DNA from 2 places in the Agromyces binzhouensis genome. Region 1 is predicted to be linked to the other one. Evidence: predicted binding sites of a transcription regulator. Region 1 holds the regulator's gene; the other holds the start of a gene.
What was found. The regulator LexA, encoded in region 1, represses DNA repair genes until DNA is damaged. The targets are predictions, from matches to a motif close to TCGAACANNTGTTCGA.
Positions count from the first base shown of each region.

Region 2: ACFVHK_RS08555 (DmpA family aminopeptidase) is a predicted target of LexA. The motif match lies at 2,086-2,101, and genes of this name have one in related genera.

Region 1 covers NZ_JBHXVJ010000002.1:408,707-413,584, reverse strand. The annotation lists gene ACFVHK_RS05645 (histidinol-phosphate transaminase) at 1-938, opposite strand, end outside; gene ACFVHK_RS05640 (LysM peptidoglycan-binding domain-containing protein) at 1,000-1,380, opposite strand; gene lexA (transcriptional repressor LexA) at 1,652-2,329, shown strand; gene metE (5-methyltetrahydropteroyltriglutamate--homocysteine S-methyltransferase) at 2,432-4,771, opposite strand; gene ACFVHK_RS05625 (methylenetetrahydrofolate reductase) at 4,768-4,878, opposite strand, start outside.
Region 2 covers NZ_JBHXVJ010000004.1:153,133-158,010, forward strand. The annotation lists gene ACFVHK_RS08550 (alkaline phosphatase D family protein) at 1-806, shown strand, start outside; gene ACFVHK_RS08555 (DmpA family aminopeptidase) at 837-2,003, opposite strand; gene ACFVHK_RS08560 (APC family permease) at 2,146-3,627, shown strand; gene ACFVHK_RS08565 (TetR/AcrR family transcriptional regulator) at 3,647-4,240, shown strand; gene ACFVHK_RS08570 (cupin domain-containing protein) at 4,269-4,652, opposite strand; gene ACFVHK_RS08575 (NAD(P)/FAD-dependent oxidoreductase) at 4,649-4,878, opposite strand, start outside.

The DNA of each region.
Region 1 (4,878 bases):
GGGTCGGCGACGCCGCCGAAGAGCACGAAGTTGGCGCCGCTGCGGTACGGGTGGAAGCCGAGCCCGCGGAGCTCGCGCGTGATCCGCTCGCGCTGGGCGCGGATCTCATCGACCATCGCGAGCATCTCGTCGGCGTGCGCGAGGGCGCCGAGCGCCGCCGCCTGGGTCAGTGCGGAGAGGTGGTACGGGAGCCGCACGAGGCGCAGGGCGTCGATGACCGCCGGGGCGGCGGCGAGGTAGCCGACGCGAGCCCCCGCGAACGCGAACGCCTTGCTCATCGTCCGCGAGACGAGGAGCCTCGGCCGCCCCTGGAGGAGGGTCAACGCACTCGGCGTGCCCGGGTCGGCGAACTCCTGGTAGGCCTCGTCGACGACGACCACGCCGCGTGCGGCGTCGGCGACCGCGGCGATCGTCTCGAGCGAGAGCGGCGTGCCCGTGGGGTTGTTCGGGGAGCACAGCAGCACGACGTCGGGATCGTGTCGCTCGATCGCCGCGACCGCGGTCTCGGGCGAGAGCTCGAAGTCGCCGTCGCGGTCGGCGGCGATCCACCCGGTGCCGGTACCCGACGAGAGGAGGCCGTACATGGAGTAGGTGGGCCCGAAGCCGAGCGCGGTGCGGCCCGGTCCGCCGAAGGCCTGCAGCACGTGCTGCAGGACCTCGTTCGAGCCGTTCGCCGCCCAGAGCTGCTCCGGCACGAGGTCGTGGCCGAGGTACCGCGCGAGCGCGGTGCGCAGTTCGGTGAACTCGCGGTCGGGGTACCGGTTCAGGCCGATGATCGCGGCCGCCACGCGCGCGACGATGTCGTGCGCGACGTCCTCGGGGATCGGATGCGTGTTCTCGTTCACGTTGAGCGCGACCGGCACGTGCTTCTGCGGGGCGCCGTACGGGGACTTGCCGCGCAGATCGTCGCGGATGGGCAGGTCGTCGAGACTCGTCACCGATCAATGCTATCCGCGCGCCTCGTCGTGTTTCGCGGCGCCGGAGCACGGCGGGTGACGGCTACCCGACGGCGGGGAGGACGAGTTGCTGGCCGGGCTGCACGACGGCGTCGTCGAGGCCGTTCAGTCGCATGATCTCGTAGATCACGTCGCGCGGATCGGACGACGGAGCGATCGTCTCGGCGATGCCCCACAGTGTGTCGCCCGCACCGACCTCGACGGTCTCGAACGTCATCGCGGAGGCACCGCCGTCGATCCCGGCGACCGCGCCACCGCTCGAGAGCACGCCGACCAGGACGCCGAGCACCAACGGGAGCGCAGCCAGACCCGTGACGACGACGCGACCGCGCCTGGTGAGCCTCAGCCGGGCGCGCGGGGTCGTCGACCCGAACGCGGGCATCGTCGGCGCCGCACTCGCGGCCCCCATCACCACTGCACTCATTCCGCACCTCCCGGGCTTCCAGCTGCGCATCCGACCCTCGGCCGGGAGGGCCGGATGCGAAGCTGTGTTCCGAATATATCTTCGAACAATCGAAGCTGCAAGCACCGGAGGGTGGGATTTCCGGCCCGGATTCCGCGACACACTCGAACGGATGTTTGTCGCGCGCGTGCGAGGCGGATACAGTTTCGAATGTCCGACGACAGTCGAACACCGACCACCGACATCCGGGCCGACGCGGTCCCGACGAGAGGCGAGGCACGTGAGCATCGACATCGACCAGGCACGCGGCGCGGGCGGCCGGTCGCGTCGGCGCAAGACGCTGAGTCCGAAGCAGCTCGCGATCCTCGAGGTCATCCGCGGCTCGGTCTCCGACCGCGGGTACCCGCCGAGCATGCGCGAGATCGGCGACGCCGTCGGACTCTCCTCGCTCTCGAGCGTCACGCACCAGCTGAACCAGCTCGAGCTCGCCGGCTACCTGCGGCGCGACCCGAACCGTCCCCGTGCGCTCGAGATCCTCATCGACGTCCCCGGGGCGGAGCAGCGCGCGGCATCGGTCGAACCCGCGCCGGTCGGCGATGCGGCCATGGTCCCCATGGTGGGCCGCATCGCCGCAGGCGTGCCCATCACGGCCGAGCAGCAGATCGAGGAGGTCTTCCCGCTTCCCCGCCAGCTCGTGGGCAAGGGCGAGCTGTTCATCCTGAAGGTCGTCGGCGACTCGATGATCGACGCCGCGATCTGCGACGGCGACTGGGTCGTCGTCCGCTCGCAGAAGACGGCCGAGAACGGCGAGATCGTCGCGGCGATGCTCGACGGCGAGGCCACCGTCAAGGTCTTCCGCCAGCGCGACGGCCACACCTGGCTGCTCCCCCGCAACTCGGCCTTCGAGCCCATCCTCGGCGACGAGTCCGAGGTGCTCGGCAAGGTCGTCGCGGTGCTCCGCACGGTCTAGCCGCCCCCGCGCGAGCACTCGCGAAGACCGGTCGTCCCGCCACCGGCGACGGACGGCGGATGCCGCGGGCTCCCCCGCGGCATCCGCCGTCGCGCACGCTCGTCAGGCCGTCGGGACCGCGACCCCCTCGCGGACCGAGCGCGTCGCCTCGACGATGTTCGCGAGCGAGGCGACCGTCTCGTCGTAGCCGCGCGTCTTCAGCCCGCAGTCGGGGTTCACCCAGAGCCGGCCGGCGGGCACGCCGTCGACCGCGCGCTCGAGGAGCGAGCGCACCTCCTCGACGCTCGGCACGCGCGGCGAGTGGATGTCGTAGACGCCCGGCCCGACGCCGTGGTCGAACCCGCTCGCCGCGAGGTCGCCGACGACCTCCATACGGCTGCGCGCCGCCTCGATCGAGGTCACGTCGGCGTCGAGCTCGCGGATCGCGTCGATCACGACGCCGAACTCCGAGTAGCAGAGGTGCGTGTGCACCTGCGTCGCCGGCGCCGCGCCGCCCGTGGCGAGTCGGAAGGACCCCACCGACCAGTCGAGGTACGCGGGCTGGTCGGCGCGCTTCAGCGGCAGCAGTTCGCGGAGCGCGGGCTCGTCGACCTGGATGACGCGGATCCCGGCCGCCTCGAGGTCGCCGATCTCGTCGCGCAGGGCGAGCGCGACCTGGCGGGCCGTGTCGCCGAGCGGCTGGTCGTCGCGCACGAACGACCACGCGAGGATCGTGACCGGCCCCGTGAGCATGCCCTTGACGGGCTTCTCCGAGAGCGACTGGGCGTACGTCGACCACTCGACGGTCATCGGCGCAGGGCGCGACACGTCGCCCCAGAGGATCGACGGACGCGTGCACCGCGAGCCGTACGACTGCACCCAACCGTGCTGCGTGACCGCGAAGCCGTCGAGCAGCTCGGCGAAGTACTGCACCATGTCGTTGCGCTCGGGCTCGCCGTGCACGAGCACGTCCAGGCCCAGCTCCTCCTGCAGCCTGATGACGCGCGCGATCTCCTCGCGCATCAGCTCGCGGTAGGCGGCATCCGTCAGCTCGCCCTTCACGAGTCGCGCGCGGGCTCGGCGGATGTCGGCGGTCTGCGGGAACGAGCCGATCGTGGTCGTCGGGAGGGCGGGCAGCGCGAGGTCCTCCTGCGCGGCCACGCGGGCGTCGTAGGGGGCGCGCGCGAACGCGGTGGCGTCGAGTGCGTCCAGACGGGCCCGCACCGCGGGCACGCGCACGCCCGGCGCCGCGGCGCGGTCGGCGAGGGCTGCGGATGCCGCGTCGAGGTCGGCCGCGATCGCGTCGCGCCCCTCGGCCAGGCCGCGCGCGAGCGCAGCGACCTGGGCGACCTTCTGGTCGGCGAAGGCGAGCCAGCTCACGAGGCGCGCATCGAGCGCGCGCTCCTCGTCGACGTCGTGCGGCACGTGCAGGAGCGAGGTCGACGTGGAGACGGCGACCGAGCCCGAGACGGAGCGAAGCGCCTCGGCACGCGCGAACGCGTGGGCGAGGTCGCCCCTCCAGATGTTGTGGCCGTCGACGACGCCGGCGACGAGGGTCTTGGCGGCGAGCGCCTCCTCGGTCACCGGGTCGAGCTGCGCGGGCACGTCGCCGCGGACGAGGTCGAACCCGATCGCCTCGACGGGGGTGGCCGCGAGCACGGGCAGCGCCTCTGCGAGGTCGCCGTACGGCGCGGCGACGAAGATCGCCGGGCGAGCGTCGACCGCGCCGAGCGCGTCGTAGGCCTCCGCGACCGCCTCGAGCACGCGCTCGCGCGGCTCGTCGAGGCTCTCGCTCACGAGCCCCGGCTCGTCGAGCTGCACCCACTCTGCGCCGGCCGCCGCGAGCTGGGCGAGGAGCGTGCGGTAGACCGGCACGAGGTCGGCGAGGCGGTCGAGCGGCCGGAAGCCCTCGGGCGCGCCATCCGCCGCCTTCGCCAGCAGGAGGAACGTGACGGGTCCGACGAGGACCGGACGCGTGACGAACCCGGCCGCGCGCGCCTCGCGGACCTGCGCGACGAGTGCGTCGGCGTGCGCGGTGAACGCGGTGTCGGGACCGATCTCGGGCACGAGGTAGTGGTAGTTCGAGTCGAACCACTTCGTCATCTCGAGCGGCGCGTCGGCACCCTCGCCGCGGGCGACGGTGAAGTACCCGGCCAGGTCGAGCCGGCCGTCCTCGCCGAGCAGGCGCTCGAACCGCGCGGGGATCGCGCCGACCGCGACCGCGGCGTCGAGCACCTGGTCGTAGTACGAGAAGGACTCGGGGATCGCCGAGTCGGTGCGGCCGAGCCCGAGCCCGGCGAGTCGCTCGCGCGTCGCGGCCCGAAGGGCCGCCGCGGTGCGCTCGAGCTCGGCGGAGTCGATCCGGCCGGCCCAGAACGCCTCGACGGCGTGCTTGAGCTCACGTCGGCGCCCGATGCGCGGGTAGCCGAGGATCGTTCCGGTGGGGAAGGCGGGTGCGGTCATCGTTCTCTCGTGTTCCTCTCGGTGCCCGCATGGGCGTGGGCGGTGGCGAGGCCGAGCCGGTCGAGCACGGCGAGCACGGCCTCGTGGCGGTTGAAGGTGTACAGATG
Region 2 (4,878 bases), on a different contig from region 1:
AGGAGCCGACGAGCGTGCGCTGGAGCTACACGCGCGACTTCGACGACATCCGCCTCGTCGTCGTCGACTCCCGCGCCGCGCGGCAGCTCGACCCGGACGCCCGGGCCCTGCTCGATCCCGAGGAGCTCGACTGGTTCGACGCGCAGCTGCGAGGGGACTTCCGGCACGTGCTCATCGCGACCTCCCTCCCGTTCCTCCTCCCGATGGGGCTGCACAACGTCGAGGCGTGGGACGAGGCGATCTCGCAGGGCGCCTGGGGCCGACGGGCGGCGAGCGTGGGCGAGGTGCTCCGCCAGGCCGTCGACCTCGAGCACTGGGCGGCCTGGGAGGACACGTTCCAGAAGGTCGCGCGGATGGTTCGGGAGCTCGCCGCCGGCGAGCGCGGCGCGGCCCCGCAGAACGTGCTGTTCCTCGCGGGCGACGTGCACTACTCCTACCTCGCCCAGGTCGACCGCGACGACGTTCCGGGGTCGCGGATCCTCCAGGCGGTGTGCTCGCCCATCCGGAACCCGCTGCCGCGCGTCATGCGCTGGTTCTCGGTCGTGATGTCGTACGGCGCGGCGACGCCGATCGGCCGCCTCGCCGCGCGTTCGGCCAAGGTCCCCGATGCGCCGTTCCGCTGGCGCACCGTGAAGGGGCCGTGGTTCGCGAACAACCTCGCGATGCTCGTCGATCGCCCCGACGAGCTGAGGCTGACGTGGCACACGGGCGTCGTCGACGACGGCGACCAGCGGCATCCGCACCTCGAGCAGGTCGCCGATGTGCGGGTCCCGGCGGATCCGCGCGCGCGGGTGACCTCGGGCTGACGCGCCGAGCGTTCGCCGGTCCCGGCAGGCTCAGGCCGCCGGGTGCTCCGCCCGGCCGCCGAAGGCGGCGCGCACCTCGTCGTGGGGCAGGGCGACGTTCGCGTGCCCGTCGCGGCCGACCATGTCCCGGGCCGCGACCAGGACGTTCGCGACGGCCTCCTCGGTCGCCTGCACGACCGCCTCGAAGTAGGGGTCGATCCGGCCCCACGGCACGAAGCGCGCGGTCTCGTAGGGATCCTCGCCCGGTTCGGCGGTCGGGATGCTCGAGGTGAAGGCGCCCGCGTTGGCGGTCGAGCATGACAGGAAGATGTCGCCCGAGAAGTGGCTCCCGCTCGTCCCCGTGCGGGCGAGTCCGAGCGGCACCCGGCGGGCGAGGGCCTCGCACTGGCCCGGCAGGAGCGGGGCGTCGGTGACCACGATGCCGATGACGCTGCCCGATCCGGCGCGCACGCGGGCGCGCTGCCCGTCGCGCACGAACCATTCGATGTCCTCGTACGGGTTCGGAGCAGCCGACTCCCGGCCGAGGGGGACGCCGGCGAGCCGCAGCTCGTCGCGGGTGCCGAAGTTGGCCTGCAGGAACACGCCGACGGTGTGGGTCTCTGCGCCGAACCGCACGACGCGCGATGCCGTGCCGGACCCGCCCTTGAAGCCGTAGCAGTTCATGCCCGTGCCGCCGCCGACGTTGCCCTCGGCGAGGGGCCCGCTCGCCGCGGAGTCGATCGCGGCGATCGCGTGCTCGGGGCGCACGTGGCCGGCGTTGATCTGGTTGAGGTAGCCGTCCCACGTCTCGCCGACCACGGGGAGCATCCACTCCGCGGAGAGCTCGGGGTGCTCGCGGTCGGTCCACTCGTCGATGCCCGCGTGGACCGCGCCGACGGAGTGGCTGTTGGTGATGCCGATCGGCAGGGTGAGGGCGCCGGACTCCTCGATCCAGCTGCGCCCGGTCAGCTCGCCGTTGCCGTTGAGCGAGTGGATGCCGGCGGCGCACGGCACGCCGACGCCGTCGCGACCACGGGGGAGGATCGCGGTCACGCCCGTCCGCGCGATCGACGGGTCGCCGGGCGCGCCCTCGATGATCGTCGCGTACCCGACCTCGACGCCGGGGACGTCGGTGATCGCGTTCCATCGGCCGGGAGTGCCGTCGAACGGCACGCCGAGGTCGCGGGCGCGGGTGGGGGGCTGCGGCGTGGTGGTCATCGTCGACTCCAGTACTCGAACAATCGTTCAGATGTTTCGAGTTCCGACGATAACAGTCTTGACAGGAGCCGTCGACAGAAAGTTGAATGCATGTTCAAGTTCATTCCCCCGACCAGCGCCCAGCGCGTGAGGAGACCTTGCAATGACGCAACAGATCCCGGAGACGATGGAATCCGGCACCTCGCCGGCCCGGCAGGCCGCCGGAGCCGGCAGGCTCGCCGGTGGCCGGCTCCGCGTGTGGGACATCGTGTTCTTCGTCGTGTCCGCGGCCGCCCCGCTGACGGTGGTCGCGAGTGCCGCGCCCACCACCATGCGGCTCGGCGGCGTCGGCGCTGCGGGCGCGATCCTCATCTGCGGCGCCATCCTGGTCTTCTTCGCGGTCGGCTTCACCGCGATGTCGCGGCACGTCCGCAACACCGGAGCCTTCTACGCGTACGCCTCACGCGGGCTCGGCAAGCCCGTCGGCATCGGGACGGCCCTGGTCACGGTGTTCGCCTACATCGTCCTCTCGGTCAGCTTCTACGGGTTCCTCGGGTTCTTCGCCCAGCTGACGTTCGCCAACCTGGTCGGCCTCGACCTGCCGTGGCCGATCTGGTCGCTCATCGCCGTCGCGTGCGTCGCCTTCCTCGGCTACCGCAAGGTGGACGTCGGTGCGAAGGTGCTCGCCGTGCTCCTCACGGCGGAGGTGGGCATCCTGCTCGTGCTGTCGATCTCGGTGCTCGTGAACGGCGGCCCGGAGCCGTGGAGCGCGGCGCCGTTCGCACCCGAGGCCGTCTTCCTCGCCCCGGGCGTTGCGGCCCTGTTCGTCACGGGCTTCGGTGCGTACATCGGCTTCGAGGGCACCGCGATCTACTCGGAGGAGGCGAAGGACCCGTCGCGCACGGTCCCCATCGCGACCTACATCGCCATCGGCTTCCTCGCGGTGTTCTACGCGTTCACGTTCTGGATGATCACGGTCGCCTTCGGAATCGATGGCGTCGTCGACCTCGTGGCGAGCGACGACTTCGAGTCGACGATCTTCATCGCGGGCGAGCAGTACCTCGGCTCGTGGGCCGGCGCCGCACTCCAGGTGCTCATCGTGACGAGCTTCTTCGCGTGCCTGCTCGCCTTCCACAACGCCTCGAGCCGCTACGTCTACTCGCTGGCCCGCGAGGGACTGCTTCCCAAGCCGCTCGCCCGTACCCACGCGAAGAGCCGGTCGCCGCACGTCGCCAGCACGACGATCGCCCTCGTCGCCGTGGTCGCGATCCTCGTGGCCGCGGCGACGAACGCCGACCCGATCCTGCAGCTCGGCATCTGGTCGTACGGCGCCGGCGTGGCCGGGCTCGTGTTCGCCCAGGCCGTCGCGGCCGTCTCGGTCATCGGGTTCTTCGCCCGCGACCGGCGCGGCTACGGCCGGTTCCGCGTGGTCGTCGCTCCCGTGATCGGCGCGCTCGGACTGATCGGCGGGTTCCTGCTCATCGTGCTGAACTTCCAGTACGTGACGGGCCTCGAGCCGGGCGCGAACGCCCTGCTGATCATGCCCACCCCGGTGCTGTTCGTGGCCGGTATCGTGTGGGGACTGGTGCTGCGCCGCCGCAACCCGGCGCAGTACGCCGAACTGGCGGAGCCCAGGACGGACTGATCCCCGAGGAACCGCACACGTGAACCCGAGCACCAAGCAGGCGCAGCGCCGCGACGCACTCGTCGCGGCGCTGCGCCGCGTCGCGGGCGAGCGCGGCATCCTGCAGGCCAACGTGCGCACCGTCGCGGCCGAGGCCGAGGTCAGCGCGGGCAGCGTGCTCTACTACTTCCCGACCTTCGACGACCTCGTCGCCGCGGCGGTCGAGGGCGTGCTCGAGGAGTTCTACGAGCGCCGCCGCCGGATCGCCGAGGAGGTCGCCGATCCGCGCGAGCGACTCCGCGCGATGATCGAGGCCGGCATCCCCGACGAGATCAGCGACGACCTCCGGATCGTCTACGAGAGCATCGCGCTGCTCCCCGAACGCCCGCAGCTGCGTCCGCTGCACCGGTCGATCGTCGAGCGCCAGGTGATGCTGTACCGCACGACGCTCGAGATCGGGGCTGGCATCGGCGCCTTCCGCCCGCGCATGCCGGTCGCCGCGATCGCGCGGAACCTCGTCGCGCTCGAGGACTCGTACGACCTGTACCCGCTGCTCGGGCTCGGCCTCGACCGCGCCGAGTGCCGGCGAGCGGTGCTCGACTACGCGGCGCTGGCGCTCGACTGCGAGCTCTGACGGCGGGTCCGCCGGCCGCCGACGGCGGTCAGCGGGCGATGAAGAGCTTGCGCAGCGTCTCCGTGACGGTCCAGACCGTCGACATGCCCGCGTCGAGGCGCACGATCGACCCGGGTCGGAGCTCGATCGCCGGCAGCGCCGGCTCGACGAACTCCACCGTCGCGCGGCCGGCGATCACGAGGAACACCTCGGCCACCTCGACGTCGCGCATCGTGCCCGGCGTCATCTCCCACACGCCGAGCTCGCCCGCCCGCCCGCCGTCGGCGGGCTCGTCGAGGGGGGCGTAGCCGGTCTCGGGCGCGCCGGCGACGACCTGGTCGGCCGGGACGGGCTCGTGTGCGAGCGGCAGGGCCGCGGCATCCGTCATCGCACCCGCGGCGAGGCGCGCGAACGCGGGCTCGGACGCGCTCACGAGTCGAACCCGAGGCCGAGGGCGTCGAGGGTCTTCAGCAGCATGTTGCGTCGTCCTCCGTCGTGATCGGCGCGGTCGAGGGACCAGCGCGTGGCGTTGATGCCGAGGGATGCCGCGGGCTCCGGCGGGAACGGCAGCGGCCGCGTCTGCACCATCTTCAGTCGGGTGCGCTCGGTGTCGCGACCCGCGAGCAGGTCGAGCATGGTCTCGGCCATGAAGCGCGTCG